Regions from separate parts of the Candidatus Pelagibacter sp. HIMB1695 genome, predicted to be linked through region 2. Evidence: riboswitches for the same ligand, from Rfam matches in the RefSeq annotation. Region 2 holds a riboswitch; the other holds the start of a gene.
What was found. A riboswitch is a leader RNA that binds a small molecule or an ion and turns the genes downstream of it on or off. The one in region 2 is predicted to bind S-adenosylmethionine.
Positions count from the first base shown of each region.

Region 1 (5,457 bases), 300 kb from region 2:
CAAAATTTTCTCCCTTATAAAACATCTCAAGTGTTTTGATGATTTTTGATTGATTTATATTTTTTTCTAAATCTAAATAAATTGTACTTAATATACCTCTAAACATTGGAGATAAATGTGGAGTAAAACTAAATTGAAAATTTTTATTCGTAAATTTGCATAAAAATTGATGAATTTCAGAATTATGTCTATGAAAACCAACACCATAAGCACTTAAAGACTCGTATAAATTCTTATCTTTATATTTTTTATGAACTCCTCTACCGGCACCAGAATATCCAGATTTTGAATCAATAATTATATTGTCTAATTTAACTAATTTTTTTTTAATTAGCGGAACAAGAGGTAATAATATTGATGTTGGGTAACATCCTGGACATGAAATAATATTGTGATTTTTTAATTCATCACGATTTATTTCTGGCAAACAATAAATGCTTTTCTTCTGTAGTTTTGGAGCACGATGTTTTTGTTTATACCATTTTAAATAATCATTAGCTTTTTTTAATCTAAAATCTGCTGCTAAATCAATTAGAGTAATATTATCATTAAGTTTTTTTGCTATATCTTGAGCTTCACCATTTGGTAGAGCTGTAAAAACAACATCAATACCATTTAACAATTTAGGATTAAATTTTACAATTTTAGGTAATTTTTTTTTTAATAAAGATTTATCATAATAAGAAATATTTTTTCCAACAGACGAATTTCCACATAGATATCTAATATTAATATATTTGTGGTTAACTAATAACTTGATTAATTGAACACCAATATATCCTGTAGATCCGGCAACTAATGCATTAAGCTTAGACATTTTTTATTATAGCAGTTTAAATTGTAAAAAAAATTATCTTTTAGAAAACTGGAAGCTTCTTCTAGCTTTTCTTCTACCTGGTTTTTTTCTCTCAACAGCTCTAGAGTCTCTAGTTGTAAGCTTTTCAGTTTTCAATGTTGTTTTTAAATTTTCATCAAAGAGAACTAAAGCTTTAGAAATACCATGAACCATTGCTCCTGCTTGACCTGTAGGTCCACCACCTTTTACACTACATCTAACATCATAATCTGTAGCTTGATTTATAATCTCAAAAGGTCTTGTAATTTGCATTTTATGAATTTCATCAGCAAAATATTCATTATATAATTTGCCATTTACATAAATTTTACCAGAACCTTTTTTTAACCAAACTTTCGCTATTGAAGTTTTTCTTCTACCTGTCGCGTACTTACTATCTTTAAAATCTAACTTTAATTTTGGAGTTTTTATGTTTGATTGTACGTTTTCCATATTAATTTCTTGCAATGTTTTTATTGTTTAGTTTGTCTAATTCTATAACTTTTGGATTTTGTGCAGCATGAGGATGTTCACTTCCTGAATAAATTTTTAACTTTGTTAATTGTTTTCTACCTAAAACACCTCCAGGCAACATTCTTTTAACTGCTAGTTTTAAAGTTTCTCCAGGTTTTTTTTCATGAAGTTTTTCTGGTGTAGTAACTTTAATTCCACCAGGATGCCCTGTATGTCTATAGTACTTTTTATTTTGAAACTTCTTACCAGTAAATTTTGCTTGCTCGATATTTTTTACTACAACAAAATCACCATCATCCATATGAGGTGTATAAGTAGTCTTATTTTTACCTCTAATAATATTAGATACAACAGTCGCTAATCTTCCCACAACTGCATTTTTTGCGTCTATCTCGTACCAGGATGATGTAACTTGATCTTTTTTTGTGAATTTTGTCATTGTGCGAGGATTAATACTATTAAATTATTCAAAGTCAATTTTATATTTAGCTTGTAAAACATAACTAATATGCTATTTATCATATGCCGATTTGATCCTATTGCGGGCATAAAACTGCTAAAATGGAATTTTCATAAAATTTTAAATCGGTAGGCATTTGAACTGTATTGTGCGCCTTGCAGAAAGCAAAAGCACTAAAAAAGGAGTAAAAATGAGTACAAAAAGAAATAATCCAGAAACTATTGCGATACATGGTGGAGATTACAGAAGTGATCCAGCTACAAATTCAGTAGCAGTTCCAATTTATAGAACAACCTCGTATCAATTTAATAACACTGAACATGCAGCAAATTTATTTGCGTTAAAAGAGTTTGGAAACATCTATACACGAATAATGAATCCAACTAACGATGTGTTAGAAAAAAGAATCGCTGCTCTTGAAGGTGGTCTTGCAAGTTTAACTGTAGCGTCTGGTCAAACTGCATCTACTTTTGCAATATTAAACGTTGCTCAAGCTGGAGACAATATTGTCAGTTCAACAGATCTATATGGTGGAACAGTTTCGTTGTTTACACATACTTTAAGTAAGCTTGGTATAGAAGTAAGATATGCGGATCCTTCTGATCCAAAAAACTTTGAAAAAGCAATAGACGATAAAACTAGAGCTTTTTATGGAGAAACATTACCAAACCCATATTTAAGAGTTTTTCCAATTAAAGAAGTTTCAGATATTGGTAGAAAATATAACATTCCATTAATCTTGGATAACACTGCTGCCCCTGTAATTTGTAAACCAATTGAACATGGTGCTGCTGTGGTTGTTTATTCTTTAACAAAATATATAGCAGGTCATGGAACAGTAGTTGGAGGCGCACTGGTAGATGGTGGAAATTTTGATTGGACAGCAGATCCAAAAAGACAGCCACTATTTAATGAACCAGATGCAAGTTATGGAGGTGTTGTTTGGGGTAAAGCTGTGCCTGAATTAACAGGTGCAAATGTTGCCTTTGCAGTACGAGCAAGAGTAACCTTGTTAAGAGATTTAGGATCAGCACTTTCTCCAGATAATGCATTTGGTGTTATACAAGGACTTGAAACAGTTGCTTTAAGAATGAAACAACACTGTGATAATGCTGCAAAAGTTGTAGAGTACTTAAAAAATCATAAGGCTGTTGAGAGAGTAATTTATGCCACTGAACATAATGAAGAGATATCAAGTCGAGCAAAAAAATATCTGAAAAATGGTAATGGTGCTTTAGTTGGTATTGAATTAGCTGGTGGTATCGAGGCTGGTAAAAAATTCATTGAGGCTTTAAAAATGTTTTATCACGTTGCAAATATAGGTGATGCTAGAAGTTTAGCAATACACCCAGCAACAACCACTCACAGTCAATTAAATGAGGATGAATTAGCTGCTTCTGGTGTAACCCCTGGATATGTTAGACTTTGTATTGGTTTAGAACATATTGATGATATCATTGATGATTTAGATCAAGCTTTAGACAAATCATCAAAAGGTAATTTAAAAGCAGTTAGTTAATTTTATTTATATGTCTACAAATAGAAATTAATTAATTTGTCTTTTATATTTTGAGATAAATATAAAATACAAAGTTGAAAGTATTATCAAAATAGAATTTATCTGGTGTAAAGATGCAAATAACATTTTTACTCCAGATAAAATAGTTATTACTCCAAGAAAAATTTGAAATGCTAAAGCCAAACCAATTACTGTGATGGGTTTGTATAATTTTTTGTTTCCAGTGTTAATTACCTTAAAGAGGATTAAGGCATAAAAGATAACAATTAAGTATGCTAAATTTCTATGTATAAATTGAACAATAGAGGGATTATCAAAAACTTTAAAATTCAAAAACTCTTTAAAACTACTATCATCGGGAAAATAATTAACTCCCATCAATGGCCAGGTGTTATAGATTTTACCAGCATCCATACCGGATACAAAAGCACCTATAATTAATTGCAAAAATAATAAAGCTAAAAAAATTTTTACTATAAAAAGATTAATAGAAATTGTTTGATTTGAAGAGGATGATAAATTTAAAAATTGCCAATATACAATTGATAAGATTATAAAAGCTGTAACTAAATGTATTGCTAGTCTATAATGACTAACATCTACTCTCTCAACTAATCCACTTGATACCATGTACCAACCCAAAAATCCTTGAAAACAAACTAGTAAAAAAATAATTCCATATTTTTTTATAATCCAAAGTCCATGTTTTACTGAAAAATAAACCATTGGGAGCAATACTGTTAAACCAATTATTCTCCCTAATTGCCTGTGTCCCCACTCCCACCAAAATATTACTTTAAATTCATCAAGAGTCATATTGAAGTTTTGTTGGCTATATTCAGGAATTGTTTTATATAAACTAAAATATTCTAACCATTTTTCATTTGTAAAAGGTGGAAAAAAACCAACAAATAATTCCCAAGTAGTAATTGATAGTCCGGAGTCAGTTAATCTTGTTAAACCTCCAATCAATATTATTGAAGAAACTAAAATTAATAATGATAGCATCCACAATTTAAGTTGATTATTTAAATGATTATTCTCACTGTACATGCTCAGATAAATATAATAATTATTAAGTATTCCAATAAATTAAATGTCGCCAAATAATAAAAAAAAACTAGATTTAATAAGAGTTAAGCTAGATAAATTAGATAATAAACTGTTATCACTTATAAAATATAGAACAAAGCTAGTTGAAGAAGTTTTAAAGCTTAAAGAATTTAAAAAAGAAATTGTAGATAAGAAAAGAATTAATTTTATTTTAAAAAAAATTAAAGCAAAATCCTTAAAACAAGGCATTGATCCAAAGATAACTAATCGTATTTGGAAAAATATGATTTGGTCTTATATTGATTACGAAAGAAGAAATTTTAAAAAAAAATAATTTATTTACTGTGCGGTGGAAGCTTTTTCTCCACAAACATTTCATGTTTTCTAGTATCAGGATTATATTTTTTTGCAGATAATTTTACTTTAGCTTTTTCGCCACCTGCAGGTTTTTTTACATAATAAAAGTAAGGACTATCTGGTTTAGCTTCTGGTACCATTCTAACTTTTACGTGTGTTTTTTTCGCCATTTATTTTAGTGTTTTTAAAATATTTGATATTTTAGTTAACTTATTTTTTAATTTTTCAGCTTTTATAGATTTATCTGCCATTTCGTCAAGCTTTAAAGTATCTTCATTATCAAGGATCTTTTTAACTCCATTAATTGTCATTCCTTGATCCTTGAGTAAATATTTAATCTTCTTGAGAAGATCAATATTTTTTTCATCATAATATCTTCTATTGGAATTAAGAATTTTTGGCTTGATTTGTTTAAACTGTGTTTCCCAAAATCTTATTATGTGAGTAGGCAAAGAACCTTTCTTATTGACTTTTAAGTCTAAAATTTTAGCAACTTCACCAATAGTTTTATAAGCCTGATCAGCTTTATCCATAGTCTTTAAGATTTATAAATTCTTTAAATTCTTTTGAAGGTTTAAATAAAACAACATCCCTACTAGATATTACTTTTGTTTCCTTGGTTTTCGGGTTTCTGCCAATTCTACTTTTTTTTTGTCTTATAGAAAAAGTTCCAAACTTAGATAATTTAAGTGTTTTCTCAGATTTAATGTTGGAAACAATAGTAGATAAAAAATCATCAATTAAGTTTTCTGAAATCTG
Region 1 covers NZ_JBNAJT010000001.1:237,399-242,855, reverse strand. Annotated here, with positions in the region: gene argC (N-acetyl-gamma-glutamyl-phosphate reductase) at 1-817, opposite strand, end outside; gene rpsI (30S ribosomal protein S9) at 851-1,288, opposite strand; gene rplM (50S ribosomal protein L13) at 1,290-1,748, opposite strand; SAM riboswitch class V at 1,891-1,957, shown strand; gene ACTTAX_RS01355 (O-acetylhomoserine aminocarboxypropyltransferase/cysteine synthase family protein) at 1,960-3,288, shown strand; gene ACTTAX_RS01350 (COX15/CtaA family protein) at 3,316-4,341, opposite strand; gene ACTTAX_RS01345 (chorismate mutase) at 4,385-4,675, shown strand; gene ACTTAX_RS01340 (50S ribosomal protein L33) at 4,677-4,868, opposite strand; gene ACTTAX_RS01335 (MerR family transcriptional regulator) at 4,869-5,231, opposite strand; gene ACTTAX_RS01330 (integration host factor subunit alpha) at 5,224-5,457, opposite strand, start outside.
Region 1: it holds a riboswitch for S-adenosylmethionine, as region 2 does, so the genes downstream of both, ACTTAX_RS01355 (O-acetylhomoserine aminocarboxypropyltransferase/cysteine synthase family protein) here and ACTTAX_RS03015 (homocysteine S-methyltransferase family protein) in region 2, are expected to answer to the same signal.

Region 2 (5,457 bases):
ATCTCCTGAAGCCGTTAAAGAAAATACTGGATATACAATTGGAGGAGTGTCACCAGTAGGTCACTTAAAGCAATGTAAAATCTTTATTGATAAAAGTCTTGAGAAATTCCCAGATATATTTGGAGCAGCTGGACATCCAAATGCTGTTTTCAAAATAAATTTTAATAAGTTAATTGAAATAACAAACGGAACACCAGAAGATATTATTGAATGAGAGAACCAAAACTAATTGATTATAGTTTATTAACGTTGCTAGCATTAATTTGGGCATCTGCTTTTTTTAATATTAAAATTGCAACCTATTCATTTGGACCTGTTACGATTGCATTTCTAAGAGTTTTTTTTGGTTCAATTCCAGTTCTACTACTTTGCTTTTACAAACAAATTAAAATCGAGGCATTTTCAAAAGATTGGTGCTGGTTTGCGATGATTGGACTTATAAATTTAGTGGCTCCATTTTTTTTAATAGCATATGGGATTAAATCTGTTCAAAGTAACTTAGCAGCAATTTTAATGTCATCAACTTCACTTAGCTCAGTAGTACTAGGACATTTTTACACCAAAAATGAAAAATTTAATTTAATTAGAACAACAGGAGTTCTAATTGGATTTTCAGGAATAGTTTATTTATTTTCAGATAATTTATTAATTAATGAAAATAACTTTACTTCAGCATTATTAATTTTGTTAGGTGCTACTTGTTATGTGATTGGAGGTCTTTTAACTTTAAAGATAAGTAAGAAAAAAAATGAAAATGTAACCAGTTCAATTTTGATTTGGGCTACTATTATATTATTACCTTTGGTATGTTTAATTGAACAACCTTGGAAAACTGTTCCAAGATTAGATTCTACTTTTTCAGTTATTTATCTTGGGTTGGTATCTACTGGAATTGCTTGGTTATTGAGATTTAGAATTTTAATTAACAATGGTTTAATTTTTCAATCTCAAGTATCTTATTTAATTCCAATATTTGGTACTATTTTAAGTTATATCTTTTTAAAAGAATTGGTTACTACTAAAGTTATAATTTCATTGATAGCAGTTATTATAGGTATCTATTTTGTAAGAAAAGGTACAAAATTTAAATAATGTTTTTTATTGCCTCTATATGTGAAGGGCGAGTTTCACAACATCCACCAAGAATAGTTGCTCCATTTTCTTTAAATTTTTTTGCAAAAATTGATATTTTTTCAGGATCTAAATCTTTTCTTTGACCTAAAAAACTATTAGGGTTGGATCCATCATTGTCTTTATATTGAGAAGTGTAACCACCTATTGGTTTAGTTGTGATAAACCCATTTAATTTAAAACCAAATGGAACTTTAAGTTTTTGAATTTCATCTAAATTATTCTCATAATTTTCAGGTGAAACACATGCTAGAATTACTCCTAGGCAATTTTCAGTAATTATTGAATTAATTGCAGAAATTTTTTCTCCACTTGGTAAAGAGTTTCCTTCAGAAATATGAACCCCAACTAAGTATGGTTTATTAAATTTTTTAATAGCTTCTATTCCACATCTAATTTCTTTGATACTACTCCAAACATCAAAATAGAAAAAATCTACTGAAGGGTTTAGTATTTCTGCTAATTCCAAATGATCTTTTGTGATTTCTTTTTCACTTCTCTTGTCTTCTTCATATGTCAAATCTTGAGGCGGGAGTCCTCCCGCAATCTTAATGTGAGGATTATTTAATTTAGCTTTTTGTGCAATTTCACAGGCTTTCTGATTTAAGAATTTAAATTGATCTTCTATTCCATTTTCTCTCAATCTTTTTCTTCTCGTTGTAAAAGTTGTAGTTACAATTACATCAGCTCCAGATTTAATAAAATCGTTATGAATATCCAGTATTAAGTCGTGGTATTTTTCCTCAATTAAAGCATTTGCACTCCACAAAGTTCCTTTAGGTTCCATACCTCTGGCCAATAATTCTTGACCCATTCCACCATCTAAAATTTTTGTTGTTTTAAAAAAATCCTTATTCATTTTATCCTCACTTTTTTAGTGCTTAAGCTAAATGCAGGTGCACAATATAGTTCAACTACCTTGCTAATTAGATCTATTGGGAATTTCCATTTTAGCAGTTTATGCCCGCAATAGGATCAAATCGGCAATTAGATTTATATAATATTATTAAAAATTGTAAATTATTTATTAAAAATTATTTTAGCATTGAAAGAAAACGATCTTCTTTCTTCCTCAATATTAAAGGGGTAGGCTGTATGCATTAAGTAATTGGGAAACATTAAAAGATCACCTGTTTTTGGTATCAAATTAAAAATACTTTTTGAAAGAAAAGCTCTTTGCCCATTAATAAAATCAATTGTTCCATTTGTTCTTATTTTTTTATTTTTAACATTTTTATTTTTTGTCATATGTTTTGGAATTTTTAAATAACCAACACCTGATAAGTCTCCTTCATGATAATGTATAGGATTATACTCATTTTTGTATTGGCTAACGACCCATAGGTTTAAAATTTTAATTTCTTTAATTTTTTTAATATTTTCTTTGGTTAGAAAAATTTTAATATTTTTTATTAATTCTTTTTCCAAATTTTTTTTTATAAAACTTTTAGAAATTTGAACTTCTTTTCTAATTTGACTTGCTAATTTTGAACTATAATCATTTGATTTTGAGAAGATTTTTGTATCAACTTCTTTGTTAAGTTTTTCTAAAAATTTTTTAGAAATTTTAGATTTTCCTATTGAAGGCCCAAATGGTTTAAAATTTTTCATGAGAGATTAAATATATCAAAAAATAATTAATTCAACTTATGCTATAAGTGTTATGCCCATTCTTATAGCAACAAAAATTACTAGACATGCAGTCATTAGAGCTAATATTTTGTTAGACAGGAATTTTATATTTAAAAAACTTCCAATTTGGCCACCAATTAAGACAGCAATAAATAGTGGCCAGTAATTTAAAAATTCGTTAAAGACTATATCCTTTGTTAATTGTCCTCCTATGCCAAAAATTGAATTTACTAAAATAAATAAGGATGCAGTACTTGTTATATGTTTTGGAAGCCCTGCTTTCATCAAAAATAAAATAGGACTTAAAAATATACCACCACCAATACCAACCAAACCAGACATTAAACCAATTATTGATCCTATTAATATTGATAAAACTAGGGGTGTTTTTTTAATTTCAATTTTTTGTTTGTTAAAGGATTTGCTTTCAATAAGTAAAAAAATTCCAGCTAATATTAAAATGAAGAAAAGTAAAATCTCAAATAAATTTTTGTCAATCGAGATAGATGCTCCGATAAAAGCAAAAGGTATAGAACCAATTAAATAAGGGTAAAGTAAATTAAAATTAATATTCTTTGATTTTAAAAAATTTATAGAATTTCCAGATACTACGATAATATTACAAATCAAAGCTAAAATTGGAAAAATATAGTAAGGGAGATCCCAAATTAAAAGTAATGCAAGATAAGTAGAGCCACCACCAAATCCTATGCTTGAATATAATACTGCAGTTATAAAAAAAAATATTGTAAGTATAATCATTAAAAAAATTTATTTATGATTGTAAATATAGCTTTACTAACTGTAACAGATACAAGAACAATTGATAACGATAAATCTGGTGCGATCTTGGTTGAAAAAATTAAAGAGGCCAATCATCAATTAATTGACAGAAAAATTTGTAAAGATAATAAAGAAGATATAGTTGAAATTCTAAAAGATTGGACTAATCATAAAGATATTGATGTTATCATTACAACTGGTGGCACAGGTTTAACTGGAAGAGATATTACACCCGAAGCTGTTGATGAAATAGCAGATAAACATATTCCAGGATTTGGCGAAGTTTTTAGGACTATTAGTTTAAAAACAGTTGGTACGTCTTCAATTCAATCTAGAGCTTGTGCAGTTCTATCAAATGGTAAATACATATTTGCCTTACCAGGATCCTCAGGAGGAGTAACAGATGCTTGGGACGGTATCCTTAAACATCAATTAGATATTAATCATAAACCTTGTAATTTTGTTGAATTGTTTCCTAGATTAAAAGAGAAATAAAAAAATATCTCATTATTTTTCCAAAACTCACAAGCAATAAAAAAATTAAAAATTTAATTCTCATCGTTCCAGCAATAAAAGTAATAGGGTCACCAATAATTGGTACCCACGCAAATAACAAAGACCATTTACCATACTTTGTAAACCACCTGGATGATTTATCAATTTGTGTTTTAGTAAAAGGAAACCATTTTTTATCTTGAAATTTCAAGAAATAAATTCCTAGAAACCAATTGAAGATAGATCCTAAAATATTTCCAAAACTTGCAAAAAATATTAACAAAAATTTGTTGTAAGTTTCTGATAACAGATAAGTTGCTAATATAGCCTCAGATGAAAAAGGAAGTATTGTTGCAGCTAAAAACGAAACAATAAATAGACTTAAATAGGCAAACATTAACTAGAATTGAATAGAAAGTTACTTCTGGTATTTTTCTTTCCATTGAGAGTAGGGCATTCCATAAATATGCTGCCTTGCATCAGGATCTGATATTTCTACTCCTTTTTTTTCAGCTTCTTCTCTATACCATCTAGACAAACAATTTCTGCAAAATCCAGCTAAATTCATTAAATCAATGTTTTGAACATCTTTTCTTTCATCTAAATGTTTCATTAATCTTTCAAGTGTAGCTGATTGAATTTCTTTTTTTAGATTATCATCCATAATTTACGTTCCTATTTTTAATTTTAATTCTTAAAGCAAGTAAAACAAGTATTATTACCAAATATACTAGTGGTCTAAAAAAAATTGTTTTAGATAACCATATATAATGAAGGGCTCCAAATATCGCTATTACGTAAATTAATCTGTGTAATTTTTTCCAATTGTTTTTAAGCAACTTCATCATCATTTGAGAAGACGTAATTGCCAATGGAAGTAGTAATACCCATGCTGCAAATCCAATAAAGATGTATTTTTTTTTCAGAACATCATCAATTATCGGCCGTAAATTAAATCTATAATCTATACCTACGTAAGTAAGGAGATGAAGAGATGCATAAAAAAAAACAAACAATCCCAACATTCTTCTAAAACTTATCCAAATATTTAAATTAGTTAGCCTTTTAAGTGGCGTCATACTTAATGTTAGACAGATAAATATTAAAGTCCACTCTCCAGTAAAATGAGTAATTTCTTTTACAGGTTCTGGCCCAAGTTTATTGAAGTATATTTTGTAAAAAATTAATAAAAAAGGAATTGTACTTAAAATAAATACACCTGGTTTAAAATATTTTCTCATTAAAAATATTTTTTTAGATCCATCCCTGTATATAAATTTGCAACTTCATCTCCGTAACCATTAAACATGATCGTTTTTACTCTTGGCACCCAAATATCTTTACCAATTATTCTTTCTGTTGCTTGAGACCATCTAGGATGATCTACATTAGGATTAACATTAGAGTAAAATCCAT
Region 2 covers NZ_JBNAJT010000001.1:532,541-537,997, reverse strand. Annotated here, with positions in the region: gene ACTTAX_RS03025 (YbaK/EbsC family protein) at 1-214, shown strand, start outside; gene ACTTAX_RS03020 (DMT family transporter) at 211-1,092, shown strand; gene ACTTAX_RS03015 (homocysteine S-methyltransferase family protein) at 1,085-1,990, opposite strand; SAM riboswitch class V at 1,998-2,060, opposite strand; gene ACTTAX_RS03010 (putative 2OG-Fe(II) oxygenase) at 2,152-2,742, opposite strand; gene ACTTAX_RS03005 (sulfite exporter TauE/SafE family protein) at 2,779-3,525, opposite strand; gene ACTTAX_RS03000 (molybdenum cofactor synthesis domain-containing protein) at 3,541-4,041, shown strand; gene ACTTAX_RS02995 (YqaA family protein) at 4,022-4,438, opposite strand; gene ACTTAX_RS02990 (DUF1244 domain-containing protein) at 4,460-4,705, opposite strand; gene ACTTAX_RS02985 (sulfite oxidase heme-binding subunit YedZ) at 4,698-5,282, opposite strand; gene msrP (protein-methionine-sulfoxide reductase catalytic subunit MsrP) at 5,282-5,457, opposite strand, start outside.